One region of the Janthinobacterium sp. 67 genome, then DNA from elsewhere that is predicted to be linked to it. Evidence: riboswitches for the same ligand, from Rfam matches in the RefSeq annotation. Region 1 holds a riboswitch; the other holds the start of a gene.
The links. Region 1 has a riboswitch for thiamine pyrophosphate ahead of thiC (phosphomethylpyrimidine synthase ThiC). Riboswitches for the same ligand answer to the same signal wherever they lie in the genome.

Region 1 (7,238 bases):
GCAGCGCGCCGGCATTGGTGCTGGGCGACGGCGACGCGCTGCCGCAGGTGCAGGAGCCGCAGGAAAGCCAGCGCACCTTGCTGTACGTGGAAGACAATCCCGCCAACCTGGCGCTGGTGGAGCAATTGATCGCCCGCCGCAGCGATTTGAAGCTGCTGACGGCCATCGATGCGCACCTGGGCATCGACCTGGCGCGCACGTATCAGCCGGACGTGATCTTGATGGATATCAACCTGCCCGGCATCAGCGGCTTTGGCGCCCTGCATATCCTGCATGACGACCCGCTCACGAGCCATATTCCCGTGATGGCCCTGTCCGCCAACGCCGTGCCGCGCGACATCGAGAAGGGCCTGGAAGCGGGGTTCTTCCGCTACCTGACCAAGCCCATCAAGGTTGTCGAATTCATGGATGCGCTCGACGTGGCCCTGCACCATGCGGCCGCGCACGGCCTGGCCGACGACATTCACGCAGTACGCTAATTCAGCATTTATTTTTAGGAATACCGCCATGCTTCAAGCCACCGAGATCCTGAACGCCAGCATCCTCATCGTCGATGACCAGGAGGCGAACGTCATGCTGCTGGAACAGGTGCTGCGCAATGCCGGCTATACGCGCATTACCTCCACCATGGACCCGCAAGCCGTGCGCGCACTGCACCAGCAGCACCGCTACGACCTGATCCTGCTCGACTTGCAGATGCCGGAAATGGATGGCTTCGAGGTCATGGAAGGCTTGCGCGACATCGAGGCGGGCAGCTATCTGCCCGTGCTGGTGATCACGGCCCAGCCCGGCCACAAGTTGCGCGCGCTGCAGGCGGGCGCCAAGGATTTCGTCAGTAAGCCGTTCGACCTGGTGGAAGTCAAGACGCGCATCCACAACATGCTGGAAGTGCGCCTGCTGTACCAGAAGCTGGCCGAATACAACAAGTCGCTCGAGCAAATGGTGGAAGAGCGCACGGCGGAGCTGCGCGAAAGCGAAGCGCGCTTCCAGCGCTTCACGGAATTGTCGTCTGACTGGTACTGGGAACAGGATGCGCAGGGAAACCTGACGCGCTTTTCCGGCCCCGTGGCTGAAATGCTGGGCATCGGCAGCGAAGAAGAGCCGCAGCGCTGGAACGCTGCCGAACGAGCGCTGCTCGATGCAAAAATTGCTGCGCGTGAACCATTTCTCGACTTCATCTACAGCCGCGCCAATGGCGACGGCAGCACGCAGTACCTGCAGGTGAGCGGCGAACCGATGTTCGACAATGGCAGCCGCTTCATCGGCTACCGCGGCATCGGCCTCGATGTCACGGAGCGCTTGCGCATTGCCTGATTTATACTTGCTGCTATCCACATCGACAAGGAAAGCATCATGGCTGACAAATCAACGCCGCAATACTGGTTCCCCGCCAAGACCTATGGCTGGGGCTGGGGCTTGCCCATCACGTGGCAAGGCTGGCTCGTGTTCCTGGCCGCGCTGGCGCTGTTCGCCTGCGGCGCCTTCCTGTTCCCGCCGCAAACCATGCTGGTCGGCTACATCGTGTATGAAGTGGCCATCGTTGCCGTGCTTATTTTCATCTGCCAGCTGAAGGGCGAACCGACCAGCTGGCGCTGGGGCAAGAAGAAGTAGAGCGATGTACAAAGACGACACCTGCAAGAAATCATCTGGCCACGCGGCGTGAACCGCGTATAATTGGCTCGCTGCCGCAAGGCGGCAAACGCTAGGGGTCCTGCCTTTCGCTGTGGAAACACGGTGCAAGCGCGGGTGAGAAATACCCTCCGAACCTGATCTGGATAATGCCAGCGAAGGGAAGCTTTAGGATGAACGCACCCCGCTTTTCCGCGTGCGCAATTCCGAACCTCCTTAGCTGGCTCCAGGCTTAAAAATAGTCTAGCCAAGGAGCCAAAATGAACGCCAACCCGAAATTCCTCTCCGCCACCGCCACGGTCGACGAAGCCGCCATCGCGCCGCTGCCCAATTCGCGCAAGATCTATGTCGAAGGCAGCCGCCCCGACATCCGCGTGCCCATGCGCGAGATCAGCCAGTCCGACACGGAAGCGTCGTTCGGCGGCGAAAAGAATCCGCCGATCTACGTCTACGACACCTCCGGCCCGTACACGGACCCGGACGTGCAGATCGACATCCGCTCTGGCCTCGATACGCCGCGCCTGCCGTGGATTATGGAACGTGCCGACACGGAAGAATTGCCCGGTCCGACCTCCGAATACGGCATCGCCCGCCTGGCGGATCCGAAACTGGCCGAGCTGCGTTTCAATCTGCACCGCAAGCCGCGCCGCGCCATCGCCGGCAAGAACGTGACGCAGATGCATTACGCGAGGCGCGGCATCATCACGCCGGAAATGGAATTCGTCGCCATCCGCGAAAACATGCGGCGCCAGGAATATCTGCGCGAACTGAAAGCCTCCGGCCCCATGGGCGAGCGCCTGGCCGAGCTGATGGGCCGCCAGCATCCGGGCCAGGCCTACGGCGCCAGCATCCCTGCGGAAATTACGGCCGAATTCGTGCGCGAGGAAATCGCCCGCGGCCGCGCCATCATCCCCGCCAACATCAACCACCCGGAAGTCGAGCCGATGATCATCGGCCGCAATTTCCTCGTGAAGATCAACGCGAACATCGGCAATTCCGCCGTCACCTCGTCGATCGGCGAGGAAGTGGAAAAGATGACCTGGGCCATCCGTTGGGGCGGCGACAATGTGATGGATCTGTCCACAGGTAAACACATCCACGAGACGCGCGAATGGATCATCCGCAACAGCCCCGTGCCGATCGGCACCGTACCCATTTACCAGGCCTTGGAAAAGGTCAATGGCAAGGCCGAAGATTTAACTTGGGAAATTTTCCGCGACACCCTGATCGAGCAGGCCGAGCAGGGCGTCGACTACTTCACCATCCACGCGGGCGTGCTGTTGCGCTATGTGCCGATGACGGCCAAGCGCCTGACGGGCATCGTGTCGCGCGGCGGCTCTATCATGGCGAAATGGTGTCTGGCGCATCACCAGGAATCGTTCCTGTACACGCATTTCGAAGAGATTTGCGAAATCATGAAGGCGTACGACGTGTCGTTCTCGCTGGGCGACGGCTTGCGTCCCGGCTCGATCTACGACGCCAACGACGAAGCGCAGCTGGGCGAGCTGAAGACCCTGGGCGAACTGACGCAAGTCGCCTGGAAGCACGACGTGCAGGTGATGATCGAAGGGCCGGGCCACGTGCCGATGCAGCTCATTAAAGAGAACATGGATTTGCAGCTGGACCAGTGCGGCGAGGCGCCGTTCTATACGCTGGGACCGCTGACGACCGACATCGCACCCGGCTACGACCACATCACGTCGGGCATCGGCGCGGCCCTGATCGGCTGGTATGGCACGGCCATGCTGTGCTACGTGACGCCGAAGGAGCACCTGGGCCTGCCCAACAAGAACGACGTCAAGGACGGCATCATCACCTACAAGATCGCGGCGCATGCCGCCGACCTGGCCAAGGGCCATCCGGGTGCGCAAATCCGCGACAACGCGCTGTCGAAAGCCCGCTTCGAATTCCGCTGGGATGATCAGTTCAACATCGGCCTGGACCCGGACAAGGCACGCGAATTCCACGATGAAACCCTGCCCAAGGATTCGGCCAAGGTGGCGCATTTCTGCTCCATGTGCGGTCCCCATTTCTGCTCGATGAAGATCACGCAGGAAGTGCGTGAATACGCGGCCGGCATGGGCATCGCGGAAGACAAGGCACTCAAGCAGGGCATGGAAATCAAGGCCATCGAATTCATCAAGAATGGCGCCGAGCTGTACCGCAAGGTCTGAGGGAGGGCGTGATGACCGCATTGATATCCATCACGCTCAACGGCGCGCCGCACCAGGTGCCGCCGGGGCAAACCCTGGACCAACTGATCGCCGCCCTGTCGCTGGAAAACCAGGCGCTGGCGCTGGCCGTCAACCGCAATGTCGTGCCGCGCAAGGCGTGGCCGGGACAGGTCTTGCAAACCCAGGATCAAGTGGAAATAGTCCGCGCCATCGGCGGCGGCTGAACTAAGGAAAAAGCAATGAACAGTAATAACAATGACCTGCTGACCATCGCAGGCAAACAGTATCAATCGCGCTTGCTGGTCGGCAGCGGCAAGTACAAGGATTTGCCGCAGACGCGCGAAGCGACGGATGCGGCCGAGGCGCAGATCATCACGGTGGCGATCCGTCGCGTGAATATCGGCCAGGATCCGAACGCACCCAGCCTGCTCGACTTCGTGCCGCCGGACCAGTACACGATTTTGCCGAACACGGCCGGCTGCTACAACGCCAAGGATGCCGTCTATACCTTGCAACTGGCGCGCGAGCTGCTGGGCGGGCGCAACTTGGTGAAACTGGAAGTGCTCGGTGACGAAAAGACCTTGTTTCCGCACATGCCGGAAACCTTGATCGCGGCCGAAGAGCTGGTCAAGGATGGTTTTGACGTGATGGTGTATTGCAGCGACGACCCCATCCAGGCGAAGATCCTGGAAGATATCGGCTGCGTGGCCGTCATGCCGCTGGCGTCCCTGATCGGTTCGGGCATGGGCATTTTGAATCCCTGGAACTTGTCGCTGATCATCGACCAGGCGAAAGTGCCCGTGCTCGTCGATGCCGGCGTGGGCACGGCGTCCGATGCGGCCATCGCCATGGAGCTCGGTTGCGATGGCGTGCTGATGAATACGGCCATTGCCGGCGCGCGCGACTCCGTGCGCATGGCGCATGCGATGAAGCTGGCCGTGCGGGCCGGGCGCGAAGCGTTTTTGGCGGGACGCATGCCGCGCAAATTTGCCGCGTCACCGTCGTCGCCGATGGCGGGCCGCCTGGCGTGATGACGCCGATGCGCCGCACTGTGCTCGTGTTTGCCGGCGCCGATCCATCGGGTGGCGCCGGCATCGCCGCCGATATCGTGGCCATTGCCGCGCAGCGCGCACATGCCTTGCCCGTCATCACGGCGCTGACGGTGCAGGACAACGACAGGGTCTTTGGCATCGAGCCGGTGGCGCCGGAATTGCTGCGCCGCCAAGCGCAGGCGCTGATCGACAAGATGGCGATTCATGCCGTCAAAATCGGCATTCCCGGCAGCGCCGCGAACGCGGCCGTCATTGCGCAACTGATCGCGCAATTGCGGCTGGCCCGGCCGCATTTACCTGTGGTGCTCGACCCCGTGCTGGCCAGCGGCCATGGCGACGTGCTGAGCCGGGACGATGCCGTGCTGGCGCTGGCGCCCTTGCTGCCGGTCACGACCGTCATCGTACCGAACGGCCCGGAAGCGCTGACCTTGGGCGGCGAGGGAAACTTGCGCGCGCGAGGCTGTGAGAACGTGCTGGTGACGGGCGGCCATGGTGACGGCGAGGTGCTCGTCAACCGCTGGTTCGACGCCGAGGGCAGGGAGCGCGAGTGGCGCTGGCCGCGCCTGCCCGGCGAATTTCATGGCAGCGGCTGCACTTTGGCGTCGGCCATCGCGGCGCGTCTGGCGCAAGGTGTGCCGATGCAAGAGGCGCTCGATGGCGCGCAACGCTATTGCCATGCGGCCCTGGCTGGCGCGTATGCGATAGCGCCAGGCCAGCTGATGCCGCAACGATTCATTCAATAAGGAAAACATCATGCGTGGACTGTATCTGGTCACCCCGAACTGGGACGACACCGACCGCCTGCTCGACGTGAGTGAGCAAGCCTTGCAGGAAGGCGTGGCTTTGCTGCAATACCGCCACAAGAGTGCCGAAGCGGATCAGCGGCGCGAACAGGCGGGCGCCTTGCTGGCCCTGGCCCGCAAGTATGGCGTGCCTTTCATCATCAATGACTTCATCGAACTGTGCGAAGAGCTCGACGCGGACGGCGTGCACGTGGGCGGCACGGATGCCTCCGTCGCGCAGGTACGCGCGCGGCTGGGCAAGGACAAGCTCGTCGGCGCCTCCTGCTATGGCGACATGGCCCTGGCAAGGACGGCGCAGGCGGGCGGCGCCAGCTATGTGGCCTTCGGCGGCTTTTATCCATCGCTCGTGAAAAAGTACCCGGTCACGACATCGCTCGACATCGTGCTGCAGGCGAAACGCGAGATTGCCTTGCCCTGCGTGGTGATCGGCGGCATGACGCCGGAGAACGCCGCGCCGCTGGCAGCGCGCGGCGCCGACATGGTGGCGGCCATCAGCAGCGTCTATCAGGCGGACGATGTGGATATTGCGGTGCAGCAATTCAATCACTTGTTTGCGGCATGAATAGGGGCGTGCAGGGCTGGTTCGGGGGAATAATCGGCATATAATAAGAACATCATTCATTACCGAGGTCCCCCATCCATGAGTCAGCCAGCCGCCGCGAAACGCCTTATCCTGATCGTTGACGATGACCAGCTCCTGTTGGAATTCCTCGGCGAAGTCCTGCGCCATGCCGGCTACGAAACAGCCCTGGCCCATTCGGCCGAAGTGGCGCTGCAACTGATCGCCCAGCGCGAGCCGGACCTGGCCTTGCTCGACATCCACATGCCGGGCATGTCCGGGCTGGAACTGGCCAAGCGCCTGCATGGCGAGACGGCCGTGCCGTTCATGTTCCTGTCCGGCAGCGGCGACAGCGAATCGGGCAAGCAGGCGGCCGCCTATGGCGCCGTCGGTTACGTGGTCAAACCCGTCGACGAGGGCCGCTTGATGCCCGCGTTTGAAGCGGGCCTGGCCCGTGCCGATGAAATCCGCCAGCTGCGCCGCACGGAGCTGAACCTGAACGCGGCCCTGGCCGCCGGCCGCGAAACGAGTTTGGCCGTGGGTTTGCTGATGGGTAAATTCCAGACGGACCGCAACACGGCCTTTGAAGTGCTGCGCGACCATGCCCGTTCCAGCCGCCGCAAGATCAATGAGATCGCCAGCCAGCTGCTGCTGGCCGAGGAAACCCTGAACGGCTTGCACGGAGCGTTCTTGAACCGCGCAAAAACCAAGTAAGCGTTTTCCTGGCGCCTGCTTTGTTATGATGTGGCGATACGGCGCGCTGGCGCGCCCGGTTCAACCATACTCAGCACACACCACAGGACACACATGAAAACCAAAGCAGCGATTGCATGGAAGGCGGGCGCGCCTTTGACCATCGAGGAAGTCGACCTGGCCGGCCCGCGCGAGGGCGAGGTACTGGTCGAGATCAAGGCCACGGGCATTTGCCATACCGATTACTACACCCTGTCGGGCGCCGATCCGGAAGGCATTTTCCCGTCCATCCTGGGCCATGAAGGCGCCGGCATCGTCGTAGACGTGG
Region 2 (7,238 bases), 2.9 Mb from region 1:
CGCCCTGCGCGCCACCACGCCGACGGCATAACCGCCGCCCGGCAGGGGCACGGCAAACCAGCTGCCTTCTCGGTATGGTAATGATTTCATTCTGTAAACTCCCCCAAAATCGTGTTCGGGGCACAGTCTACGCGAAGCGATGCGAAAGTGGCGCATGGTACACCACAACAACAAACCAATAGTTACAATATTTTCTCGTCATAGTGATACTGGGCAACTATCGGCCCCGCCTTGAACAGCGCTTCCTTCATGGCCGTGTCCAGGCGCGCGTCGCGGCGGCGCATCCATTCGAGCAGCATCGCCACTTCCTTGCGGCTCGTGTCGCCCGCATGCGCGAGCACGCGGCGCAGTTCCGGGTCCGTGCACGCCTCGAAGCGCTGGCTGTTCAAGTCCAGCGCCTGCAGTGCGGCGATGGTGGCGCCGATGGCGCGGTGCATGTCGAGCGCGGTGGCCGGCAGGCCGGATTCTTCCAGTGGGACGGTGGTCATGCGCATTCCTTTTCGCGTGGTGGTGACATCGGCTGCATTCTCCACCGCGCGGGCGAAAAGCTCAAGCGTCCACGACACGTTTCCACCCGTTCGGCCATAATCATGGCTCAGCAACAGCCTAAACCCCAGCGGCAGGAGCCCCATGTTCAATTTCGACTTTTACAATCCGACGCAAATCCTCTTCGGCCAGGGCCAGATCGCCGCCATCACGGCGCTGATCCCGCCCCAGGCCAGAGTGCTCATGACGTATGGCGGCGGCAGCATCCGGCAGAACGGCGTCTACGATGAAGTCAGGGCGGCGCTGGCCGGCCATACGGTGCTCGAATTTGCCGGCATCGAGCCCAATCCCAGCTATGAAACGCTGATGCAGGCCGTGGCCCTCGTGAAAAGCGAGCGCATCGATTTCCTGCTGGCCGTCGGCGGCGGCTCCGTGGTCGATGGCACCAAGTTCATCGCCGCCGCCGCCCTGCATGAGGGCGAGGCGTGGGACATCCTGGCCAAGGGCGGCAAGATCGTCGAAGCGGCCCTGCCCTTCGGCACCGTATTGACCTTGCCGGCCACGGGTTCCGAAATGAATGGTTCGGCCGTGATCACGCGCAAGGCCACGCAGGAAAAGCGCTCGTTCATGAGCCGCAAGGTGTATCCGAAATTCTCCGTGCTGGACCCGTCGAAAACGTTCACCTTGCCGCTGCGCCAGGTGGGCAATGGCGTCGTCGACGCGTTTGCGCATGTGATGGAGCAATACCTGACCTACCCGGTGAACGCCTCCGTGCAGGACCGCTTCGCCGAAGGCATTTTATTGACCCTGATCGAGGAAGGCCCGAAGGCGCTGTCGCATCCGGATGACTACGACGTGCGCGCCAACGTGATGTGGAGCGCCACCCTGGCCTTGAACGGCCTGATCGGCGTGGGCGTGCCACAGGACTGGTCCACGCACGCCATCGGCCACGAATTGACGGCCTTGTACGAGCTCGACCATGCGCAAACCTTGGCCATCATCCTGCCCAGCATGCTGCGCGTGCGCAAGCAGGCCAAGCGCGCCAAGCTGCTGCAGTACGCGGCCCGCGTCTGGGGCCTGGACGGCGGCGACGAGGATGGCCGCATCGAGGCGGCCATCGCGCGCACGGAATTCTTCTTCCGCCACATGGGCGTCAAGACGCGCCTGGCCGACTACGGCCTGAACCATGCGAGCGTGGATGCCGTCGTGTCCGCCCTGGAAGCGCACGGCATGACGGCGCTGGGCGAGCAGCGTGAAATCACGCCCGCCATCAGCCGCAAGGTGCTCGAGCTCAGTTTGTAGATTCACACCACACTGTTGTAAAACGGTCAGCCGGGTGGGACAGCTGGCCGTGCTTCATGCTAAGCTGTCGTTTCGCTAGGGGTCCTGGAGCAGTCATCCGGGTGAGAGATACCCTTCGTACCTGATCTGGATAATGCCAGCGAAGGAAAGCGCAAAGTACCTCCCTCCTTTGATAGCTCCTGCGTTGGCGCCAGCCGAACAAGCAGCCTGCCGTGCTCTGTACAGAGACGGCTTGAACCACGAGCAATCTATGTCCACACCGAATTTATCCGTTTCTGTACTGACCCTGGCGATCCTGCACGCGTTTGCCGCACCGGCCTTTGCCGCGAATGACGCCACCGAAGCCGCCGACCCGCAGGCCCAAAGCATGGCCGAAGTCGTCGTCACGGCCAGCAAGGCGCCGGCTGCCAAGCGCGCCTCCGTGGGCGGCTTTTCCGACGCGCCGCTGCTGCAGACGCCGGTATCCGTCACCGTCATTTCGCAGAAAGACATGCAGGACTTGCAGATCCGCAATCTGAGCGATGCAGCCAAGCTCGACACCAGCATCAACGACGCCTACAACGCCGTCGGCTATGCGGAACAGTTTTCCATTCGCGGCTTCAAGCTCGACAATAATTCCAGCTACCGCAAGGATGGCGTGGCCATTCCTGGCGATACGCAGATTCCGCTGGAAAACAAGGAACGCATCGAAGTGCTGAAAGGCCTGGCCGGCTTGCAGGCGGGCGTGGCCGCGCCGGGCGGCGTGATCGACTTCATCGTCAAGCGTCCGACCGCCGCGCCGCTGCGCACCGTCACCGTGGAAACGCGCGAGCGGGGCACCCTGTACGGCGCCGTCGACCTGGGCGGACGCCTGGAAGACACGCGCTTCGGCTACCGCGTGAACGTGGCGGCCGAGCGCCTGCGCTCCTACATCAAGGGCGCGGACGGCAACCGCAAGTTCATTTCCGGCGCCTTCGACTGGCAGATTTCGCCGCAAGCCCTGCTGCAACTCGATGCCGACTACCAGGACAAGGCACAGGCGACGGCGCCCGGCTTCCAGCTGTTGAACAATAAAACTTTGCCGACCGGCATCAGCGCCGACGCCATGCTCAACCTGCAGCCGTGGACGCGCCCCGTGGAAACCGTCACCAGCAACATCGGCCTGCGCTTCCAGTACGCGTTCAATGACGACTGGCACGCGACCCTGTCGGCCAACCAGCACTCATTCAAGCGCGACGACTACACGGCCTTCCCGTACGGCTGCGGCGCGCAAGACTTGTATCCTGGCTTCTGCGGCAATGGCGACTACGACGTGTATGACTACCGCAGCCTGGGCGAGACGAAAAAGCCGCTGAGCGCGCAAGCCATGATCCAGGGCAAATTCGCCACCGGATCCCTGCGCCATGAATTCACGGCCGGCGTCTCGACCTTCCGTCGCAAGGACCGTGCCGGCCTGTACGTGTACGACTGGGTGGGCGTGAGCAACATCTACCAGCCGCAAATCGTCGGCACCTCGCCCGGCGTCACGGGTCCCGTGCGCCTGGTGCGCAAGGATACGGAAAACTCCGTCTTCGTGCAGGACATCGTCAGCCTGGCCCAAAACTGGAAGCTGCATGGCGGCTTGCGCCATATCGACGTCGACGGCTACCAGTACGTATTGAAGGCCGACAAGGAAATCCGCGCCAAGCACGACTTCCTGCTGCCCAACGTGTCGCTCGTCTACACCCCGCTCGACAATGTCTCCGTGTATGCGGCCTATTCGCAAGGCATGGAACATGGCGGCACGGCCGACCGCAAGGCGATGAATGCCAACGAGGAACTCACGCCCAGCCGCTCCAAGCAGATCGAGCTTGGCGCGAAGATGGACGTGACGCCGGACTTCATGGTGGCGGCCAGCCTATTCCAGATCCGCAAGGGCCTGGAATTCCAGAATGCCGCTGGCTACTTCGTGCGCGAAGGCCAGGCCCAGCACCGCGGCCTGGAATTGTCGGCCCAAGGCAAGGCATCGTCCAGCCTGAGCCTGGGCGCGTCCGTGACGGCACTGAACAGCCAGCAGTCAGGCACGGGCAATGCCGACCTCGATGGCAAGCGCGTACCCAACGTGCCGGCCTTCAAGGCAGCCGTGCATGCGGACTACGCCGTACAGCAAGTGGCGGGCTTGAGCGTCAATGGCAGCTGGGAATTTGCGGGCAAGAAAGCGTTTGAGTACAACAACACGACCTTCGTGCCGTCCTACCACGTGTTCAACCTGGGCGCCGCCTGGGCCACGCGCATCGCCGGCACGCGCGCCGTGCTGCGCGCCGCCGTCAACAACGTGGCCGACAAGTTCTACTGGCGCGACGTGACGCCGGAATCGGACGGCTATCTGTATCCAGGCGCCAGCCGCACCTTCAAGGTGTCGGCGCAATTCGACTTTTAATTGAGGGAAATGGCAGGCGCCGCAGCCAGCGCCTGCTGCAGCAAGGGCGCCGCCTGTTCCAGGCGCGCCTCCAGGCTGTCGTGCAGCACGTGGTAGGCGATGCCGCGCGCGTCCAGCTCGTCGAGCAGGTAGCGGTAGATCAGCTGGCGCACGGCTTCCGACTCGCGCTGCAAGCCGTCGGCCACCCACGGGCTGTCGGGCGCCGTCACCAGGGTCAGATCGTACTGCGTGGCATCGGCCAGCGCCGCCAGCGGCGCATCGGCGCCGTCGAAATAATGACGGCTGTAGACCAGCGTCATCAACGGTGTCGTGTCGCAAAACAGGAAGTTGCGCGCTTGCGCGGCGGCTGCCGCCTCGCGTTCGACTTGTGTGCGCGCAATGCCAAACTGGTCTGCCGCCACGGGCACCCTGCCCTGCTTCTCGACGAATTCACGTAAATACTCGGGCACCCAGACGGTGCCGTAGCGCTCGGCCAGGGCGGCCGCCAGGGTCGACTTGCCCGACGATTCCGCGCCCAGGATGGCCACGCGCACGCAAGGCGCCGTCACTTGAGGACCATCGCATCGGGTGCGGCCGGCGCCGACTTTTTCCACGCCAGCAAGCCGATGATGGCCATCACGACGAAGAAGGCATACAGCACGGCCGTCAGGGTCAGGCCCTTGTGCACATACAGCCACACGTACAGCACATCGACGACGATCCAGGCGATCCAGTTTTCCAGCTTCTTGCGCGACAACAGGAATTGCCCTACGAGGCTGCCTGCCGTGAGGAAGCCGTCCGCATGGGGCACGTCCGTGTCCGTCGTCGTCAGCAGCCAGGCGATCAGCAGGAAGCCGATCAGCCAGCCTGCGCCGCAGGCCAGCCAGCCGCGTCCGTTCAGTCGCGTGACGGGCAAGGTCTTGCCGCCGCTGGCCGGATGCAGCCACTGGTACCAGCCCCAGAACGAGACGCTGATGAACAGCAGTTGCAAGGCCATGTCGCCATACAGGCGCGACTCGAAAAACACGAAACCGTAGGCGGCCGAGGAGATGATGGCGAACAGCCACGCCCAGTGATTCTGGCGGATGTTCAGCGCAACGGTTGTCAGTGCCAGGACAAAGGAAATCAGTTCAAGCGGCGTGGTGGCAAAACCCAGCAGGAGAAGCGTATCGTTCATGGGAATCGTGATGAGGCTGGTGGTGCAGTATGCAATACCGGCCATGAATAAGCAAGATTGCCCGCACCGTCAGCCCCCCTTCCCGGCTCAGGCGAAGCCCGCCCTGGCCGCGCGCGCCAGCGAGTGCCGCACGATCAGCTTGTGGAAAGGCCGGATCAGCAAGATATAGGCGCGTCCCACCCAATTATGGCAATGCACGACGCTGGCCACGGTCACGCAGCCATGCCGGCCATCTTGCTTGCTGCGCAGCACCGACAGGCGGAAATCCAGGTGGCTGTCGTCCTCGCCCAGGATGATTTCATCGGGGCTGACGGCAAAGATGCGGAAGATGCCGATGCGCTTGCCGGGCCGCGCTTCCATCTGCTTTGCCGTCCGGATGCCGAAGCGCGCCACGATGGCGTCGCGCACCACCATCAGCTTGCGCGCCCAGCCCGGCTGACTGCCCAGCAGCGCGCGCGCCAGGTTTTCCATGTCCATCTGGCGCGCCTGCGCAGTCGGCAGCGCGACGGCATACGCGTCGGCCAGGTTGCTGCCCGGGTACAAGGGTGCGATGCTGGCACCGGGCGGCAAAGCCACGGCGCGTACCACGTTGCCTATCTCTTGCATGTGCTCTCCATGTTTTCAGTGATAACATGGCCATCATACACGACAATGTGAACAGCGATAACATAAGATGAGCACGAACAGCAATTATCATCACGGCAACCTGCGGGATACCTTGCTCGCCGCCACCATCGCCCAGCTGGCCCAGCAAAGCGACGCGGCCCTGTCGCTGCGCGAACTGGCGCGCACGGTGGGCGTTTCGGTTGCCGCCGTGTACCGCCACTTTCCCAGCAAGGAAGCCTTGCTGGCCGAGGTGGCCGCAGCCGGCTTCGCCAGCCTGATCGACAAATGGGAAACGCAGTTGCCGCCGCCAGGCAGCCTGCCCGCCGACCAGCGGTTTCAGCTGCTGGGCCAGCAATACATCGAATTCGCCCTGGCCGCGCCGGCCCACTACCGGTTGATGTTCGAGCACCAGGACGTGCGCCAGTTCCCCGCCCTGCAGGAAGCGGCGCAAGCGTGCTTTCAATACGTGCTGCAGACGGCCGGCGCCGCCGTGCGCGAAGCGGGCCTCGACCCGCGCTGGGACAAGGCTGCCGCCAGCGCCGGCTGGTCGCTGGGCCACGGCTATGTGATGCTGCTCTTGAGCGGACGTCTGGCCATGGCGGATGGCGGCGACGACCTGTCGCCGGCCATGGTGCCGCGCTTTTTCCAATTGCCCGTGGAAGCGTTGCGGCAGGCCGCCTTGCCAGGCGGGACTACCGCAATCCAGTCAAATTGACTCAATTATTGAAAGGCGCCACCTTCAGGAGCGCATGATTCATGCACAACATATCGATAGACACGCTCTCGGTGATCGCCAGGCAATGCATTGCCGTGACGTGCCTGCAGCGCTTTTGCCAACGCCTTGACATTCGCCATCCGGCCCTGTCCGCGTTCGCCGGCCACGTATGGAAAATAACGCAGGTCACGCCTGGGGATTTTGCGGCCTGGGAACGCGGCTTTGCCTCCTTGCCCGTGACGGGCATGGGCGACCCCTGGCCCGACGACATCCGCATGGCCATCCCTGTGCACCTGCTCGGCGCACTGGATGAACTTGTTCAGCACGTGCTGGAAACGAGCGCCTGCACCTGGCATGGCGACGACCTACCGGCAAGCCGGCGCCAGCTGGAAGCCGTGCTGGACATCTGTGCCCGGCATGACGTGGCGGTGCCACAACTGGCGCACTATGTGCAGCACGATGCGGCGCCGCGCGACGGCTGGGGGCCTGTGCTGACGGACGAAGAAGTCAGGGCCTGGCAAGCCCTGATATAGCCTTCACGCCAGAAGGCCTTGGCGCACCTGTTCGAGCAGGCG

Region 2: it holds a riboswitch for thiamine pyrophosphate, as region 1 does, so the genes downstream of both, CLU90_RS09405 (TonB-dependent siderophore receptor) here and thiC (phosphomethylpyrimidine synthase ThiC) in region 1, are expected to answer to the same signal.

The regions. Positions count from the first base shown of each region.
Region 1 covers NZ_PGES01000001.1:4,971,929-4,979,166, forward strand. The annotation lists gene CLU90_RS22315 (hybrid sensor histidine kinase/response regulator) at 1-479, shown strand, start outside; gene CLU90_RS22320 (response regulator) at 508-1,314, shown strand; gene CLU90_RS22325 (hypothetical protein) at 1,354-1,611, shown strand; TPP riboswitch at 1,695-1,810, shown strand; gene thiC (phosphomethylpyrimidine synthase ThiC) at 1,890-3,803, shown strand; gene thiS (sulfur carrier protein ThiS) at 3,824-4,027, shown strand; gene CLU90_RS22340 (thiazole synthase) at 4,043-4,834, shown strand; gene thiD (bifunctional hydroxymethylpyrimidine kinase/phosphomethylpyrimidine kinase) at 4,834-5,598, shown strand; gene thiE (thiamine phosphate synthase) at 5,609-6,220, shown strand; gene CLU90_RS22355 (ANTAR domain-containing response regulator) at 6,299-6,931, shown strand; gene CLU90_RS22360 (S-(hydroxymethyl)glutathione dehydrogenase/class III alcohol dehydrogenase) at 7,025-7,238, shown strand, end outside.
Region 2 covers NZ_PGES01000001.1:2,085,564-2,092,801, forward strand. The annotation lists gene CLU90_RS09390 (Imm26 family immunity protein) at 1-90, opposite strand, end outside; gene CLU90_RS09395 (ferritin family protein) at 183-488, opposite strand; gene CLU90_RS09400 (iron-containing alcohol dehydrogenase) at 631-1,788, shown strand; TPP riboswitch at 1,856-1,953, shown strand; gene CLU90_RS09405 (TonB-dependent siderophore receptor) at 2,039-4,186, shown strand; gene CLU90_RS09410 (AAA family ATPase) at 4,183-4,734, opposite strand; gene pnuC (nicotinamide riboside transporter PnuC) at 4,731-5,342, opposite strand; gene CLU90_RS09420 (DUF2867 domain-containing protein) at 5,430-5,948, opposite strand; gene CLU90_RS09425 (TetR/AcrR family transcriptional regulator) at 6,016-6,663, shown strand; gene CLU90_RS09430 (hypothetical protein) at 6,705-7,196, shown strand; gene CLU90_RS09435 (hypothetical protein) at 7,200-7,238, opposite strand, start outside.